2 regions of the Streptomyces sp. NPDC019890 genome follow, and region 2 is predicted to be linked to the other one. Evidence: riboswitches for the same ligand, from Rfam matches in the RefSeq annotation. Region 2 holds a riboswitch; the other holds the start of a gene.
The links. Region 2 has a riboswitch for cobalamin ahead of ACI2LP_RS10880 (ribonucleoside-diphosphate reductase subunit alpha). Riboswitches for the same ligand answer to the same signal wherever they lie in the genome.
Positions count from the first base shown of each region.

Region 1: it holds a riboswitch for cobalamin, as region 2 does, so the genes downstream of both, metE (5-methyltetrahydropteroyltriglutamate--homocysteine S-methyltransferase) here and ACI2LP_RS10880 (ribonucleoside-diphosphate reductase subunit alpha) in region 2, are expected to answer to the same signal.

Region 1 covers NZ_JBJDQK010000011.1:239,594-247,247, reverse strand. The annotation lists gene metE (5-methyltetrahydropteroyltriglutamate--homocysteine S-methyltransferase) at 1-2,178, opposite strand, end outside; cobalamin riboswitch at 2,338-2,532, opposite strand; partial or broken gene ACI2LP_RS27630 (short-chain fatty acyl-CoA regulator family protein) at 2,634-2,807, shown strand; gene ACI2LP_RS27625 (GlxA family transcriptional regulator) at 2,965-3,942, shown strand; gene ACI2LP_RS27620 (MBL fold metallo-hydrolase) at 4,134-4,898, shown strand; gene ACI2LP_RS27615 (VOC family protein) at 4,952-5,362, opposite strand; gene ACI2LP_RS27610 (helix-turn-helix transcriptional regulator) at 5,368-5,817, opposite strand; gene ACI2LP_RS27605 (cytochrome P450) at 5,946-7,175, opposite strand; gene ACI2LP_RS27600 (NAD(P)/FAD-dependent oxidoreductase) at 7,318-7,654, opposite strand, start outside.
Region 2 covers NZ_JBJDQK010000003.1:546,742-554,395, reverse strand. The annotation lists gene ACI2LP_RS10885 (ribonucleotide-diphosphate reductase subunit beta) at 1-516, opposite strand, end outside; gene ACI2LP_RS10880 (ribonucleoside-diphosphate reductase subunit alpha) at 516-2,894, opposite strand; cobalamin riboswitch at 3,037-3,204, opposite strand; gene ACI2LP_RS10875 (GNAT family N-acetyltransferase) at 3,215-3,715, opposite strand; gene ACI2LP_RS10870 (hypothetical protein) at 3,735-4,403, opposite strand; gene mctP (monocarboxylate uptake permease MctP) at 4,507-6,135, opposite strand; gene ACI2LP_RS10860 (DUF3311 domain-containing protein) at 6,132-6,386, opposite strand; gene ACI2LP_RS10855 (CstA-like transporter-associated (seleno)protein) at 6,510-6,710, opposite strand; gene ACI2LP_RS10850 (GntR family transcriptional regulator) at 6,871-7,635, opposite strand.

The DNA of each region.
Region 1 (7,654 bases), on a different contig from region 2:
TCCCTTGCGCAGCAGGATGGCCGCCTCGTCCGCACTGGGCACACGCGGGGAGTGGATGTCGTAGACGCCGGGGCCGACCTCACGGGGGTAGCCGGCGACGGCGAGTTCCCCCGCGACCTGCATGTGGGAGCGGGCGGCCTCCAGACTGATGACATCGGCGTCGAGGTCGTCGATGGCCTTCAGGATGTCGCCGAATTCGGCGTAGCACATGTGGGTGTGGATCTGGGTGTCCGGCCGGACGCCGCTGGTGGTGAGGCGGAATGCCTCGGTTGCCCAGACGAGGTAGTCCGTGTGGTCTGCGGTACGCAGGGGCAGCGTTTCGCGCAGGGCCGGCTCGTCGACCTGGATGACCGACGTCCCGGCCGCCTCCAGATCGTTCACTTCGTCGCGCAGCGCGAGCGCGACCTGGCGTGCGGTGTCGCCGAGTGGCTGGTCGTCGCGGACGAAGGACCAGGCGAGCATGGTGACGGGGCCGGTGAGCATGCCCTTGACAGGGCGGGCGGTCTGCGACTGTGCGTACGTCGTCCAGCGCACGGTCATCGGCTCGGGGCGGGAGATGTCGCCTGCCAGGATCGGCGGGCGGACATAGCGGGTTCCGTAGGACTGGACCCAGCCGTGCTGGGTGGCCAGATAGCCGGTGAGCTGCTCGGCGAAGTACTGGACCATGTCGTTGCGTTCGGGCTCGCCGTGCACCAGGACATCGATTCCGGCCTGCTCCTGGAAGGAGAGGACGTCGCGGATCTCGTCCTTGATCCGCTCCTCGTAGGCGGCGGTGTCGATCCGCCCCGCACGCAGATCGGCGCGGGCCAGGCGCAATTGGGCGGTCTGCGGGAAGGAGCCGATGGTGGTCGTCGGCAGCAGCGGCAGTCCGAGGTGGGTGCGCTGGGCCGCGGCCCGTTCGGGGTACGGCTGGGAGCGGCGGCCGTCGGCGTCGGTGACGGCGGCAGCCCTGGCGCGGACCGCAGGATCGTAGGTGATCGCCGAGCCGGCCCGGGATGCCAGATCGGCACGATTGGCCGCGAGTTCGGCCGTGACGGCGCCGGTGCCCTGGGTGAGACCCCGGGCCAGGGTGACGACCTCGGTGGTCTTCTGGCGGGCGAAGGCGAGCCAGCGGGTGATCTGCGGATCGATGTCCCGCTCGGCCGCAGTGTCCAGCGGGACGTGCAGCAGGGAGCAGGAGGCGGCGACGTCGACCCGGCCGGCGAGGCCGAGGAGGGTACCGAGGATCGCGAGGGACTTCTCGAAGTCGTTGATCCAGATGTTGCGGCCGTTGACGACGCCGGCGACCAGGCGCTTGCCGGGAAGTCCGCCGACAGCGGCGAGGTCGTCGAGGTTGGCGGCGGCGGATTCGGTGAAGTCGAGGGCGAGGCCGTCGATGGGGGCCTTGGCCAGGACGGGCAGTGCATCGCCGAGCCGGTCGAAGTAGGACGCGACCAGCAGTCGGGGCCGGTCGGTGAGGCCGCCGAGCTCGCGGTAGGCACGGGCCGCGGCGTTCAGCTCGGCCGGAGTGCGGTCCTGGACCAGAGCGGGCTCGTCCAGCTGCACCCACTCGGCGCCGGCCGCGCGGAGGTCGGTGAGTACCTCGGCGTACACGGGCAGCAGCCGGTCGAGCAGGGTGAGCGGGACGAAGTCCGCGGCGACGCCGGGGGCGGGCTTGGCCAGCAGGAGGTAGGTGATGGGGCCGACCAGGACCGGGCGTGCGGTGTGGCCCAGGGTGAGGGCTTCCTTCAGTTCGGCGACCTGTTTGGCCGAGTCGGCGGTGAAGACGGTGTCTGGGCCGAGTTCGGGGACAAGGTAGTGGTAGTTGGTGTCGAACCACTTGGTCATCTCCAGCGGCGCCACGTCCTGGGTGCCGCGAGCCATCGCGAAGTAGCCGTCGAGGGCACCCGCCGCCACGGCAGCGCGGTGCCGGGAGGGGATCGCACCGACCATGACGCTGGTGTCCAGGACGTGGTCGTAGTAGGAGAACTCTCCGGTCGGGACCTCGTGGATGCCGGCGTCGGCCAGCCGGCGCCAGTTGGCGGCGCGCAGTTGGGAGGCGGTCTGCTGGAGTTCGGCGGCGCTGACGCGGCCCTTCCAGTATCCCTCGATTGCCTTCTTCAGTTCCCGGCCCTGGCCCTGGCGGGGGTAGCCGTGCACGGTGGCCCGTGCGGCTGCGGCTGTGGACTTGCTGGTCACGAAACTCTCCTTCGCGAGCTCTTTGTCAAGCGGCCCGGGACGGGTCGAAGACGCGAAGGGGATGGCAGACCGGGCGAACCACGTGCTGTGTTGTCGCGCGTGACCGCCTGATATGTACGCCGACCCGCCCTCGAGGTCACCGGGACTCCGCGCACGAATGGTCGCGCGCGGGCAACGGGCAGGTCTTCGGACTCGCGGGCACATCTGCCAGGCAGACACCTACTGGCCGTTGCTTCCCAGACCCGGCCGGGTCCAGTGCGTATGACGGCGGTCGTTCCCGCTCACCGCTGCGGGGCAGTCCCGGATTTCCACCGGGTTCCCTCTTACGACGCTGCCCGCTAGAGCCCCATGCAGAAGGCAAGGGGAGGACGGGCAGCGAACCAGCTGCCCGGCCAGACTATGCGCTGCGCGGCGTCGCGGACACTTCCGTTCACAGTCCGGACGCTGAAATGAGCGGGCTCGACCTGGACAACGCCTCCGCGGCCACCCCGATCGGCATGGGCTGCCGCGTCTGCGAACGCCTCGACTGCCCGCAGCGCGCCGTGCCCCCGCTCGGGCGGTCGCTCGCCATCGACGAGAACAGCAGCACCTTCGTCCCTTATCCGGTGCGGGACGGCAAACCCCGCTGATCTCCGCCCGCCGCGCTCGTCGGACACATGCCGTTGAGACGGGAGTTGCGCCACCTACCCAGTGGTTTCCGTGTGCGTCCCGCCCGGGTCTCCGATGGCCGGATGTGAGACAAGCTCGTCATTGCGGACCACAGCAGCGAGGCGAAATCATCAGCACATGCCCGCACCGCACAGAGTCGTCATCGTCGCCTTCCCCGGCGTCGAGTTGCTGGACGTCACGGGGCCGGCCGAGGTGTTCTCGGTGGCCTCCCGCGTCGCCGGAGCGGGCCGTCCCGGCTACCAGGTGCAGATCGCGACGGCTGACGGAGGTGACGTACGCACCTCCAGCGGCGTTCGGCTGATGTCCGATCTGACTCTGGAGGAAGTGGACGGCCGGGTGGACACCCTGCTGGTCTCCGGTGCGATCACCGAGGTCGAAGGCAGCGTCGAAGCGGTGGTCGACATGAGGGTCACCGCTTGGCTGCGCGGGGCCGAGCCCCGGGCTCGCCGGATCGGGTCGATCTGTGCCGGGGCACATCTGATGGCCGCGGCAGGGCTTCTGGACGGCCTTCGGGCCACGACCCACTGGCTCACCGCCGAGCAACTGGCCGCCGAGCACCCGGAGATCAGCGTCGAGCCGGATCCGATCTTCATCCGGTCGGGGAGGGTGTGGACCTGCGCGGGTGTCACCTCGGGGATGGACATGGCCCTGGCCATGGTGGCCCAGGACCACGGCCAGCCCCTCGCGCTCGCCACCGCCCGCATGATGGTCATGTATGTCAAGCGCTCCGGCGGACAGAGCCAGTTCAGCGTGCCGCTTTCCGTCCAGGCTCCCGCAGGTGACCGGATTGAAGTGCTGTGCCGGTGGATCGGCGAACACCTCGATGAGGACCTCTCGGCCGAAGCCCTCGCCGCACGCATGCACCTGAGTCCGCGTCACTTCTCGCGCCTGTTCGGTCAGCGCACCGGCAGCACTCCAGCCGCCTATGTCGAGACCGCCCGGCTTGAGGCAGCCCGCCGACTGCTGGAAGAGACGGACCTGAGCCTGCCGGAGATCGCCGCCGCCAGCGGCCTCGGCTCCGTGAAAACCCTGCACCGATCCTTCCAGCGCCGGGTGCGGACCACTCCGGCCGAGTACCGCCGCCGCTTCCGTTAGGCCGGCCCGCACACCGACCCACCCAGATCGCAGTGCGGTGTCCGGCTGCCCCGGTCGAGTGTCATCTTCCCGACCCCGGCCCCGGCCGATCACAGCCGTACGCACGACCCATGGCTGGGAGCGTCCGCCGACTCGCGGCGAGTACCTCAACTGCCCGAAAGCACAACAGTAACTACCCGATGAAGGACACCATGCCGCACACAAAGGTCATTCCGATCCCGATCCTGGGCAAGCGAACCATCAACGCGTACCTGCTGCTGGGCCGACGTCCCGTCATCGTCGACGCCGGCATGCCCGGGAGCGCCCGCAGGATCTACGACCAGGTCGCCCGGCATGGAGTGGATCCCACGGACATCGCGCTGATCGTCATCACGCATGGCCACATCGACCACTTCGGCTCGGCAGCCAAGCTGCACCGGCTCACCGGCGCCCCTGTCGCCGGCCACGTCGCCGACCTTGAACCGTTCCGCACCGGCCGGGCCCGCGAACCGTACCTGCCGACCGGCCCGATGGGCCGCCTCCTGGACCGGAACAGGAATGTGCACGTCCAGACCGACCCCTTCGAACCGGACGTGCTGGTCCGCGGCGAGACGAACCTCGACGACTTCGGGATCGCGGCCCGCATCATGCCCACCCCCGGACACACCGCCGGCTCGGTCTCCGTCCTCACCGACACCGGTGACCTCGTCGCCGGCGACCTCATAGCCAACTCCTTCATGGGCCTCATCCCCGGAAGACCGGCCAACCCGCCCTTCCACGACGACCCCCTGCGCAACCTGGCCAGCCTGCGCGAGATGCTCGCCCTCAACCCCACCCGCCTCCACGTGGGCCACGGCACCGCGCTCGACCCCGACCGCGTACGACGCTGGGCAACCCGGGAACACCAGCACCTTTCCCGCCTGGCCACCCGCGGACGCCTCTCCACTCGCGCGGGAAACCCCGGGGGGCAGACCTGAGCCCGAAGAGTATGAGGGCGAGGCGTGGCGCGGAGGATGCGATCGCGGATGGCTCAGCGCAGTTCCTGGATGCGGATCAGGTTGCCCGCGGGATCGCGGAACGCGCAGTCGCGAACGCCGTACGGCTGCTCGGTCGGCTCCTGGACGACCTCCGCGTCGCCGGCCTGCAGCCGCTCGAAGGTGCCGTCGAGGTCCTTGGTGGCCAGCAGGATCCAGCCGTAGGTGCCCTTGGCCATCATCTCGACGATGGTGCGGCGCTCGTCGTCGGTGACCCCAGGGTCGGCGGCCGGCGGCGCCAGGAGGATGGACGTGCCGGGCTGGCCGGCGGGGCCGACCGTGATCCAGCGCATCTTGCCGTTTCCGACGTCGCTGCGGACCTCGAAGCCGAGGGTGTCGCGGTAGAAGGCCAGGGCGGCATCCGGGTCGTCGTGCGGGAGGAAGCTCGTGTGAATGGTGATGTCCATGGCACTCACGCTAGCTGCGACTCCGTGACACGCGCTTCTCGATTCCTGATCGGTCTGGTCACCTGTTTCGCCATGCACGGCGGCATCCCCGCCGTCCCGCGCGCCGCCTGGCGCCGGTAGGTGCTGGGCGGCATACCGACCAGCTCGGTGAAGCGAGTGCTGAAGGTGCCCAGCGACGAGCAGCCGACCGCGAAACAGACCTCGGTGACGCTGAGGTCGCCACGAAGCAGCAGCGCCATCGCGCGCTCGATCCGCCGCGTCATCAGATAGCCGTACGGCGACTCGCCGTAGGCGAGCCGGAACTGGCGGCTGAGGTGCCCGGCCGACATGTTCACGCCGCGGGCCAGCGCCTCGACGTCCAGCGGCTGCGCGTACTCCCGGTCGATCCGGTCGCGGACGCGGCGCAGCCGCGCGAGGTCGCGCAGGTGCTGCGCTTCGTCGGGTCTGCTGGTCACTTACGCGATCGTGCCACGTCGCGCCGGAGTTGCCCAGCGCCGCCGGCGTCCCACCCCACTCCGCGTCCCTGCACCGCCGGACGTTCCTCCTGGCCATGCGCCCAGAGTCCTCCCGCCCGGCAACACACCTAGGGCCGCAGGCCGTCGAACTCGATGTTCAGATGGCGAGGTCCCCGCAGGACGGCGTTCTGGCGGTAGGGCGGAGGATCTTCCACCAGGCGGGGACTGACGAGCCTGCGGGCGAGCTCGGACAGGGCGGTCTGGGCCTCGAGGCGAGCCAGCGGCGCGCCGAAGCAGCTGTGGATACCGCTGCCGAGTCCCAGGTGCTGGATGTCCTTCCGGTCCGGGTCGAAGCGGTCGGGGTCCTCGAAGCGCTGCGGGTCACGGTTGCCCGACGCCAGAACCAGCCACAACGACGATCCCTTGGGGATGGTGACACCGCGGACCTCGATGTCGGCGATCGGTGTGCGCTGCGGCAGCAACTGCACCGGTGGTTCGTAGCGCAGCAGCTCCTCCACGATCGGCACGGCCAGGCGCGGCTCGTCCCGCAGGCGCTGAAGGACATCGGGGTGGCGCAGCAGGGTGAGCATCCCGTTGGTGATCAGGTTGACTGTCGTCTCATGGCCTGCGATGAGCAGCAGAGCCGCGGTGCTGAGCACCTCCATCGTGGTCATGGCTCCGTCCGGTCCACCACCCGTGACCAGCTCGGAGAGCATGTCGTCACGCGGCGACTTGCGCCGCTCCTCGATCAGCCCGGCCAGGTACATGCCCAGTTGTGTCTTGGCCTCCTTCGCGATGCGGTCCCGCTCGGCGTGGTCCTCGTTCGGGGCGGGATCCAGGCTGGCGGCGAGGGTGTCGGCCCAGGTGTGGAAGCGTGGTTCGTCCTCACGCGGCACCCCGAGCAGTCGGCAGATCACCGTGACGGGGAACGGGTAGGAGAACTGGTCGACCAGGTCGATGCGGCCTCCGTTCGCGAGTCCGTCGATGAGGCCGGAGACGATCTCACCGAGCTCCGGGCGCATGCTCTCGATGTGCACGGGGCTGTGTGGTGGCCCGAAGGGGCGGTTGGTCATACGGCGCATCCGGTCGTGCTCCGGGGGGTCGAGCCGCAGGAAGCCGGGCGGCAGGCTCGTCTCCTCCTCCGGCTGCTGCAGCTCGTCGGCCACCGACGCGGTGCGATTCCGGGCCTCGGAGCTGATCCGCGGATCGTGCAGCAGGCTCAGGATGTCGTGGTAGGTGCTGATGACGTACGGACCGTCCTCGTCGTGGGCCACCGGCGTCTTCCGGAGCTCCGCGTAGAGGGGGTAGGGGTTGGCGCGGTTGGAGTAGTCGGTGATCTGCCGCAGGAGTGACGTCATGACAGGTCCTTGTTGGCGTGGGCGCCGGCCGTGGAGACGTTGCCGGAGGCGGTTCGGGCGGTGGAGTGGTCCGGCCCCGGACGGACCCGCACGGGAGGGGCTGCCGTCGGACGGCCCGCGGTCTTCGGACTGCTCGCGGTCGTCATCGGCCGGGGGTGAAGACCATCCGCCGGTCGGCGGGCGAGTAGCCGCCGAGGGTGACGGTCGGACCGTGGGTCGGCACGGAGGGGTCGGGGAAATCGGCCGGGAGCGGGCGCTGTCCGTCGGAGCGCCTGTCCAGGGTCGGGAACGGCGGCGGGAACGGCGCGGTCGACTCGATCAGCCGCTCGTAGAACGGCAGCCACCGCGAGTTGTCGAAGGTGACGGCGCCGATGACGCGTCCCTGGTATCCGTACACTCCCGTGAACCTGCGCTCCGCGAGTGCACCCTGGCTGATGAGGATCTCCTCGCCCATGGACGGCACCCCGACCGACTTGATG
Region 2 (7,654 bases):
GATCAGGTTCAGCAGGAAGCGACGGCGGTCGGCCTTCGACTCCAGCCGGTCGATCTTCTCGACCGAGTCCATCCACTTGAAGCAGAACTGGGCCTTCTCGCGGATGGAGGGGATCTCCTCGACCGCGTCGAAGGCGGCCGCGCGGTCGTCCGGGTCCGGCAGATAGGTGTCGAGCAGCGTCAGATAGAACTGGACGTGCACCGCCTCCTCGAAGAGCTGACGGCTCAGGTAGAGCCGCGCCTCCGGGGAGTTGATGTGCTTGTAGAGGGTGAGCACCAGGTTGTTGGAGACGATCGAGTCGCCCGTCGCGAAGAACGCGACCAGCCGGCCGATCATGTGCTGCTCGCCGGGCGTGAGCTTGGCGAGGTCGGCCACGTCGGAGTGGAGATCGACCTCCTCCACGGTCCAGGTGTTCTTGATCGCGTCGCGGTAGCGCTCGTAGAAGTCCGGGTAGCGCATCGGGCGGAGAGTCAGCTCGAAGCCGGGGTCCAGAAGGTTCTTTTCGGTCGAGCTCATTACTGGCAGGCCTCGCAGGACTCGGGGTTTTCCAGGGAGCAGGCGACCGCGTCGGGGTCGGTGGCCTGCACCGGGATGGGGGCGGCGGCCGCCGAGGTGCCGGAAGCCGCGCGGGCGATCCGCGTCGCGGGACGGGAGCGCAGGTAGTACGTCGTCTTCAGGCCCTGCTTCCAGGCGTACGCGTACATCGAGCTGAGCTTCCCGATGGTCGGCGTCTCCAGGAACAGGTTCAGCGACTGCGACTGGTCCAGGAAGGGGGTGCGGGCGGCGGCCATGTCGATCAGGCCGCGCTGCGGGATCTCCCACGCTGTGCGGTACAGCGCGCGGACGTCGGCCGGGATCCAGTTGAAGGCCTGCACCGAGCCGCTGGAGTCGCGCAGCGCCTCCCGGGTCTGCGCGTCCCACACGCCGAGCTTCTTCAGCTCCTCGACCAGATAGGCGTTGACCTGGAGGAACTCACCGCTCAGCGTCTCGCGCTTGAAGAGGTTGGAGACCTGCGGCTCGATGCACTCGTACACGCCCGCGATCGAGGCGATGGTGGCAGTCGGTGCGATGGCGAGCAGGAGGGAGTTGCGCATGCCGCTCTTCGCCACCCGCGCGCGCAGGGCGTCCCAGCGCTCCGGCCAGTTGAGCTCGACGTCGTAGTGGTCGGGGTGGAGTACGCCGCGGGCCGCGCGGGTCTCGGACCAGGCGGGCAGCGGGCCGTTGCGCTCGGCGAGCTCGCAGGACGACTCGTACGCCGCGAGCATGATCCGCTCGGCGATCTTCGTGGAGAGCGCCTTCGCCTCGGGTGAGTCGAAGGGGAGGCGGAGCTTGAAGAAGACGTCCTGGAGGCCCATCGCGCCCAGGCCCACCGGCCGCCACCTGGCGTTGGAGCGCCCGGCCTGCTCGGTCGGGTAGAAGTTGATGTCGACGACCCGGTCGAGGAAGGTCACGGCGGTACGGACCGTCTCGTCGAGGCGCTCCCAGTCGATGCCGTCGCCCGCGACGAACGAACCCAGGTTGACCGAGCCGAGGTTGCAGACGGCCGTCTCGCCGTCGTCGGTGACCTCAAGAATCTCGGTGCACAGGTTCGACGAGTGGACGACCCGGCCGGGCTCGGCGGTCTGGTTGGCCGTGCGGTTGGAGGCGTCCTTGAAGGTCATCCAGCCGTTGCCGGTCTGGGCGAGGGTGCGCATCATGCGGCCGTACAGCTCGCGCGCCGGGATGGCCTTGCGGGCCAGGCCGTCGGCCTCCGCCTTGCGGTACGCGGCGTCGAACTCGTCGCCCCACAGGTCGACAAGCTCCGGCACGTCGGCGGGCGAGAACAGCGACCAGTCGGCGTCGGCCTCGACGCGGCGCATGAACTCGTCGGGGATCCAGTGCGCGAGGTTGAGGTTGTGCGTACGCCGCGCGTCCTCACCGGTGTTGTCGCGGAGCTCCAGGAACTCCTCGATGTCCGCGTGCCAGGTCTCCAGGTAGATCGCGGCGGCGCCCTTGCGGCGGCCGCCCTGGTTCACGGCGGCGACCGAGGCGTCCAGCGTCTTCAGGAACGGCACGATGCCGTTGGAGTGGCCGTTGGTGCCGCGGATCAGAGAACCGCGGGCGCGGATACGGGAGTACGAGAGGCCGATGCCACCGGCGTGCTTGGACAGGCGTGCGACCTGGTGGTAGCGGTTGTAGATCGAGTCGAGCTCGTCCAGCGGCGAGTCCAGCAGATAGCAGGAGGACATCTGCGGGTGACGGGTGCCGGAGTTGAAGAGGGTGGGGGAGGAGGGCAGGTAGTCGAGCCGGCTCATCAGCCGGTACAGCGCGGCGACTTCGTCCAGGGCGCGGGTGGAGGTGTCCTCGGCGAGGCCGGCGGCGACGCGCAGCATGAAGTGCTGCGGGGTCTCGATCACCTGACGGGTGATCGGGTGCCGGAGCAGATAGCGGCTGTAGAGGGTGCGCAGTCCGAAGTAGCCGAAGCGGTCGTCGGCGTCCTGGTCGATCAGCGCGTCAAGACGAGCGGCGTGCAGCGTCACGAACTCGGCGGTGCGGTCGGCGATCAGGCCCTCGCGGTGGCCGACCGCGACGGATGCCGAGAAACAGACCGCGCCCTGTCCGGCGGCCTCGTCCGCGATGTGACGGGTCAGCAGGCGGGCGGCGAGGCGGGAGTAGGCCGGGTCCTCGGAGATCAGCCCCGCGGCGGCGTCGGTGGCGAGGCTCCGCAACTCGGCCGCGTCCGACCGGGCGTTGCGGCCGCGCAGCGCGGCGGCGGCGACGCGTCCCGGGTCGGTGTCCGGCAGATCCGCGGTGAGATCGGTCAGGGTCCGCAGAAGCGCGGTCCCGGGGCCGTCGGTCTCTTCGGCAGCCTGCTCTGCGATGCCTGAAGCCGGATCGGCTGGCGCGATGGTCACGTGGTGCTCTCCCTCGCTCGGCTCTGGGCCGACGGGGGAGGGGGCGGGCCGCGGAGGCGTACGTACCCGGAAACGGGCAGCACACCGCACGGCGTCCACCGACCCAACCGCGAGGCCCGGACGTCTCGGCACCCGGTTCGGTCGAGCCGGATGCACCGTCGGCAGGTCTTCGGACTGGTGGGGTGCGACAAAGCACACCACAGCACACCGTTGCGGGACAGTTCCGGATTCGCACCGGATTCCCCTGCGGCGACAGCGAGCATGAGCATACATGTGGGGGCGGGGAGTTGCCGCACCCACCACATGTTGTGTCGGGGCGGCTACAGCTCCAACGCGTACGTCAGTAGGGTGATCCCGGCAATGGGCCCCCAGTCCCGCTCGGGTGTTCGGACGAAGCCCATCCGCTCGTAGATCCGGTGGGCCGCGAGCATGCTGCGCTGCGTGGACAACACGAGCCGCCTGCACCCCTCGACACCGCGGGCGCGCTCGACGCACGCCCGTACAAGGGCCTCGCCGGCACCCCGTCCACGGGCATGCTCGGCGACGGCGAGCATCCGGAACTCGGCCTCGTCGTCCTGGGCGACATCGGCCCACGCCCCGCCGCCCGAGACAAAGGTCACGCCACCGAGCAGGCGGCCGCGACCGTCGACGGCGACAAGCACCTCGGCCTCGGCGGCCCGCCGCGCCACATCCCGCAGCACCTGCAGATACGAGTCGTCCTCGCCGAAGTCCAGCAGCCCGTCGCCCAGATAGGCCTGGGCGGTGATCTCGCCCAGTTCGGTGTACTCCTTCGGCCGCACTGCCCTGACGGTGATGTCCATGGGCGCAGTGTGGACCGGATCAGCCGCTCACGCCCACCTCATTGTTGGGGGCGCCGTCGCCGGCCGGGGGCAGGTCGCCGCGTTCGACGGGCGTCTGTCCGCCGATGTCCTCGGCCTGGGGCAGGACCTCGTCCAGCTCACGGTCGTCGGCGAGATGGGCCGCCTCGGCGGCCTTGCGCAGCACGTCGCGCCCCACCCGGCGGCCGGCGCTGATCTGGATCCGCAGACCGTTCTCCGTACGGACGTACTCATGGCCGCTGTCCGAAGTGCGGTACCAGCCCTTGCCGTCCTTCGCGCAGGCTGCGCCGGAGGGGCCGTCCGCGCCCGTGGCCGAACCCATGGGGATTGCGGCGCAGTTCGCGTCGTCCACCGTGCCCCGGTCGACGGCGAGGGTGATCCGGCCGCCGGTCTTGGAGACGTACGTGGCCGAGAAGCCGTCGCCGCCGATGACACCCACGGACTGCCGGGCCAGCTCGAAGCCGTCGGACCGGGTCACATACACATGCTCGGGCAGGGTCTGCAGCGCGCGGGCGCGCGCCTCGAGCGCGGAGTGCTCGGGCACGGGGCCGCTGGTGCTTCCCGTACCGTCGCCGCCCCGTGAGCCGCTGCCGCCCGCCACCTCCGAACCACAGCCGGCCAGGGCGAGGGGCAGCAGCAGAAGCAGCGACAAGCGCGAACCACGTCTCATACGCACATTCTTTCGCAGGTACGGCGAGGGCCGTCGCGCTTTCCCGTGGAAGCGCGACGGCCCTCGACCGGTGCGGCGGCCCGGTGGCCGACTTGGTGACGGCTCAGTGCGCCGCCGTGCCCGCCGTGGCCGGCGGCAGTTCCACCTGGACGCCCGGGTCACCCGCGTCCGCCGTGAAGTCCGACGGGGACGTCTCGTCCACACCCTCCGGCGCCTTCGCCGCCCGCAGCACGAACGTCAGGACCACCGTCACCGCCATGTTCAGCACGAACGCGGTGAGGCCGATGTAGCCGATCTCCCCGATGCCCGGGATCTCCGCCGAGGATCCGCCGAAGTGCTTCTGGGTCGGGCTTGCGACTCCGTACGCCGCCGCCGTGCCGTAGGTCATGCCGACCGCCCAGCCCGCCAGCAGCGCCCAGCGGTGGAACCAGCGGGTGAACAGGCCGCCCACCAGGGAGGGGAAGGTCTGCAGGATCCAGATCCCGCCCAGGAGCTGGAAGTTGATCGCCACGGTCTTGTCCATCGTCAGGACGAAGACCAGCGCGCCCACCTTCACCAGGAGCGACACCAGCTTGGAGACCTTGGTCTCCTGCGCCGGCGTGGCGTCGGGCTTGATGAAGTCCTTGTAGATGTTGCGCGTGAACAGATTCGCCGCCGCGATCGACATGATCGCCGCCGGAACCAGCGCGCCGATGCCGATTGCCGCGAAGGCGACACCCGCGAACCAGTCCGGGAACATGTTCTCGAACAGCTGCGGGATCGCCAGCTGGCCGTTCTGCACCTTCACACCCGCCGCGATCGCCATGAAGCCGAGCAGTGCCAGCAGCCCCAGCATCAGCGAGTACAGCGGCAGGATCGTCGTGTTGCGCCGGATGACCTCACGGCTGCGCGACGAGAGCGTCGCCGTGATCGAGTGCGGATACATGAAGAGCGCGAGCGCCGACCCGAGCGCGAGCGTTGCGTAACCCCACTGGCCCGCCTCGCCCGGCGCCAGAGCGCCACGTGGCTTCTCGGTCACCGGGTTGATCTGCGCGAACGCATCCCCCGCCTTGGTGAAGATGTCGTCGAAGCCGCCCAGCTTGATCGGGATGTAGATGATCGCCACCGCGATGACGATGTAGATCAGGGTGTCCTTGACGAACGCGATCAGCGCCGGTGCCCGCAGACCGGAGGAGTACGTGTACGCCGCCAGCACACCGAAGGCGATCAGCAACGGCAGGTCCTTCACGAACCAGTTCGTGGTCTCGCCGCCGCCGACGCCCATCACGTCGAGCACCGCCTGGATGCCGACCAGCTGGAGTGCGATGTACGGCATCGTCGCGAGGATTCCGGTGACCGCGACCGCCAGCGACAGGCCCTTCGAGCCCCACCGCCCGCGGACGAAGTCCGAGGTGGTGACGTAACCGTGCTTGTGCGACACCGACCACAGCCGCGGCAGGAAGGTGAAGATCAGCGGATAGACGAGAATGGTGTACGGCACGGCGAAGAAGCCCGCCGCGCCCGCCGTGTAGATCGCCGCAGGCACGGCCACGAAGGTGTACGCCGTGTACAGGTCGCCGCCGAGCAGGAACCACGTGACCCAGGTGCCGAACGACCGGCCGCCGAGGCCCCATTCGTCGAGGCTGTCGGACTCGGCCCGGCGCCAGCGCGCGGCCAGGAAGCCCATGACCGTGACGGCCAGGAAGAAGAAGATGAAGACGGCGAGCGCGACGCCGTTCACGCCGTCCTTCACTTCGACGCACCCCCCTTGTGGGCGCGCTGGTCGCGCTGCCACAGCTTGTAGGCGACCATGGTGAGCGCGGTGGAGATCAGCACCCAGAGCATCTGGTACCAGTAGAAGAACGGAATGCCGATGAACTTCGGTTCGATCTTCGCGTAGGAGCCGACCCAGAGCATCGCCACAAAGGGCGCGAAGAGGCAGAGGGCGACGACCACGCGCACCGGCGTGATCAAGGCTCGTTTCTCATCGGTCACTTCGGACATACAGCGACTCCGTCCCCTCACCTGTCACCAGTTGTAATGGGCATGAAATCTAAGCGAGGGTTTCGCGTACCGTCACCCCTCGTCCGTATATCGGTCCGGCAACGAAACGGCGGTAACCCCTCGTCAGCAGCAGTGGAACCCGCCGGGCCGGTCCGACTCCTGGCGGTCCGTCCGCATCCGCTCGAATTCCCGCCGGGACGGCACGGACACCGCCGGATCGTGTGAACGCGTATGCGCGACATATCTGTCGTAGGCCGACTCGTCCAGCAGTTCGCGTACGTACCAGCGCACCGTGCCAACGGCCCGCCGCAGCCCGCTGGGCACGGCGGGGACGGTCCACCCTGTCGCGCCGATCTGCGCGAGAAGTGTCCGGATGGCGATGGTTCGTGGGTATGCAGAGCGCACCGGAGGTCCTCCCGTCGCATGCGATGACGGGAGGACCGTAGAGCAGGAAGGCGCCCCGCGCTACTCCATGCGCACCGGATCAGTCCTTCGGGCGCTGAAGCCTCGCCACGAACTTGTACCGGTCGCCGCGGTACACCGAGCGCACCCACTCCACCGGTTCGCCCTGTGCGTCCAGTGAGTGGCGCGAGAGCATCAGCATCGGCAGGCCCACGTCCGTACCCAGCAGACCCGCCTCGCGCGGGGTGGCCAGCGAGGTCTCGATCGTCTCCTCGGCCTCGGCCAGATGGACGTCGTACACCTCCGCCAGCGCGGTGTAGAGCGAGGTGTACTTGACCAGCGACCGCCGCAGCGCCGGGAAGCGCTTCGCCGACAGATGCGTCGTCTCGATGGCCATCGGCTCGCCGCTCGCGAGCCGCAGCCGCTCGATCCGCAGCACCCGCCCGCCCGTCGAGATGTCGAGCAGCCCGGCCAGCGTGTCGTCGGCCGTGACGTACCCGATGTCGAGCAGCTGCGAGGTGGGCTCCAGGCCCTGGGCCTTCATGTCCTCGGTGTACGAGGTGAGCTGCAGGGCCTGCGAGACCTTGGGCTTGGCCACGAACGTGCCCTTGCCCTGGATGCGCTCGAGGCGGCCCTCGACGACCAGCTCCTGGAGCGCCTGCCGCACCGTGGTGCGCGAGGTGTCGAACTCCGCGGCGAGCGTGCGCTCCGGCGGCACCGGCGTGCCCGGGGGCAGTGTCTCGGTCATATCGAGCAAGTGGCGCTTGAGCCGGTAGTACTTGGGCACGCGTGCGGTACGGGTCTGTGCCCCGCCTTCGTTGTCCGTGCTGCCCCCGTCCGTGGTCATGGCCCGCCTTCCCGACTCC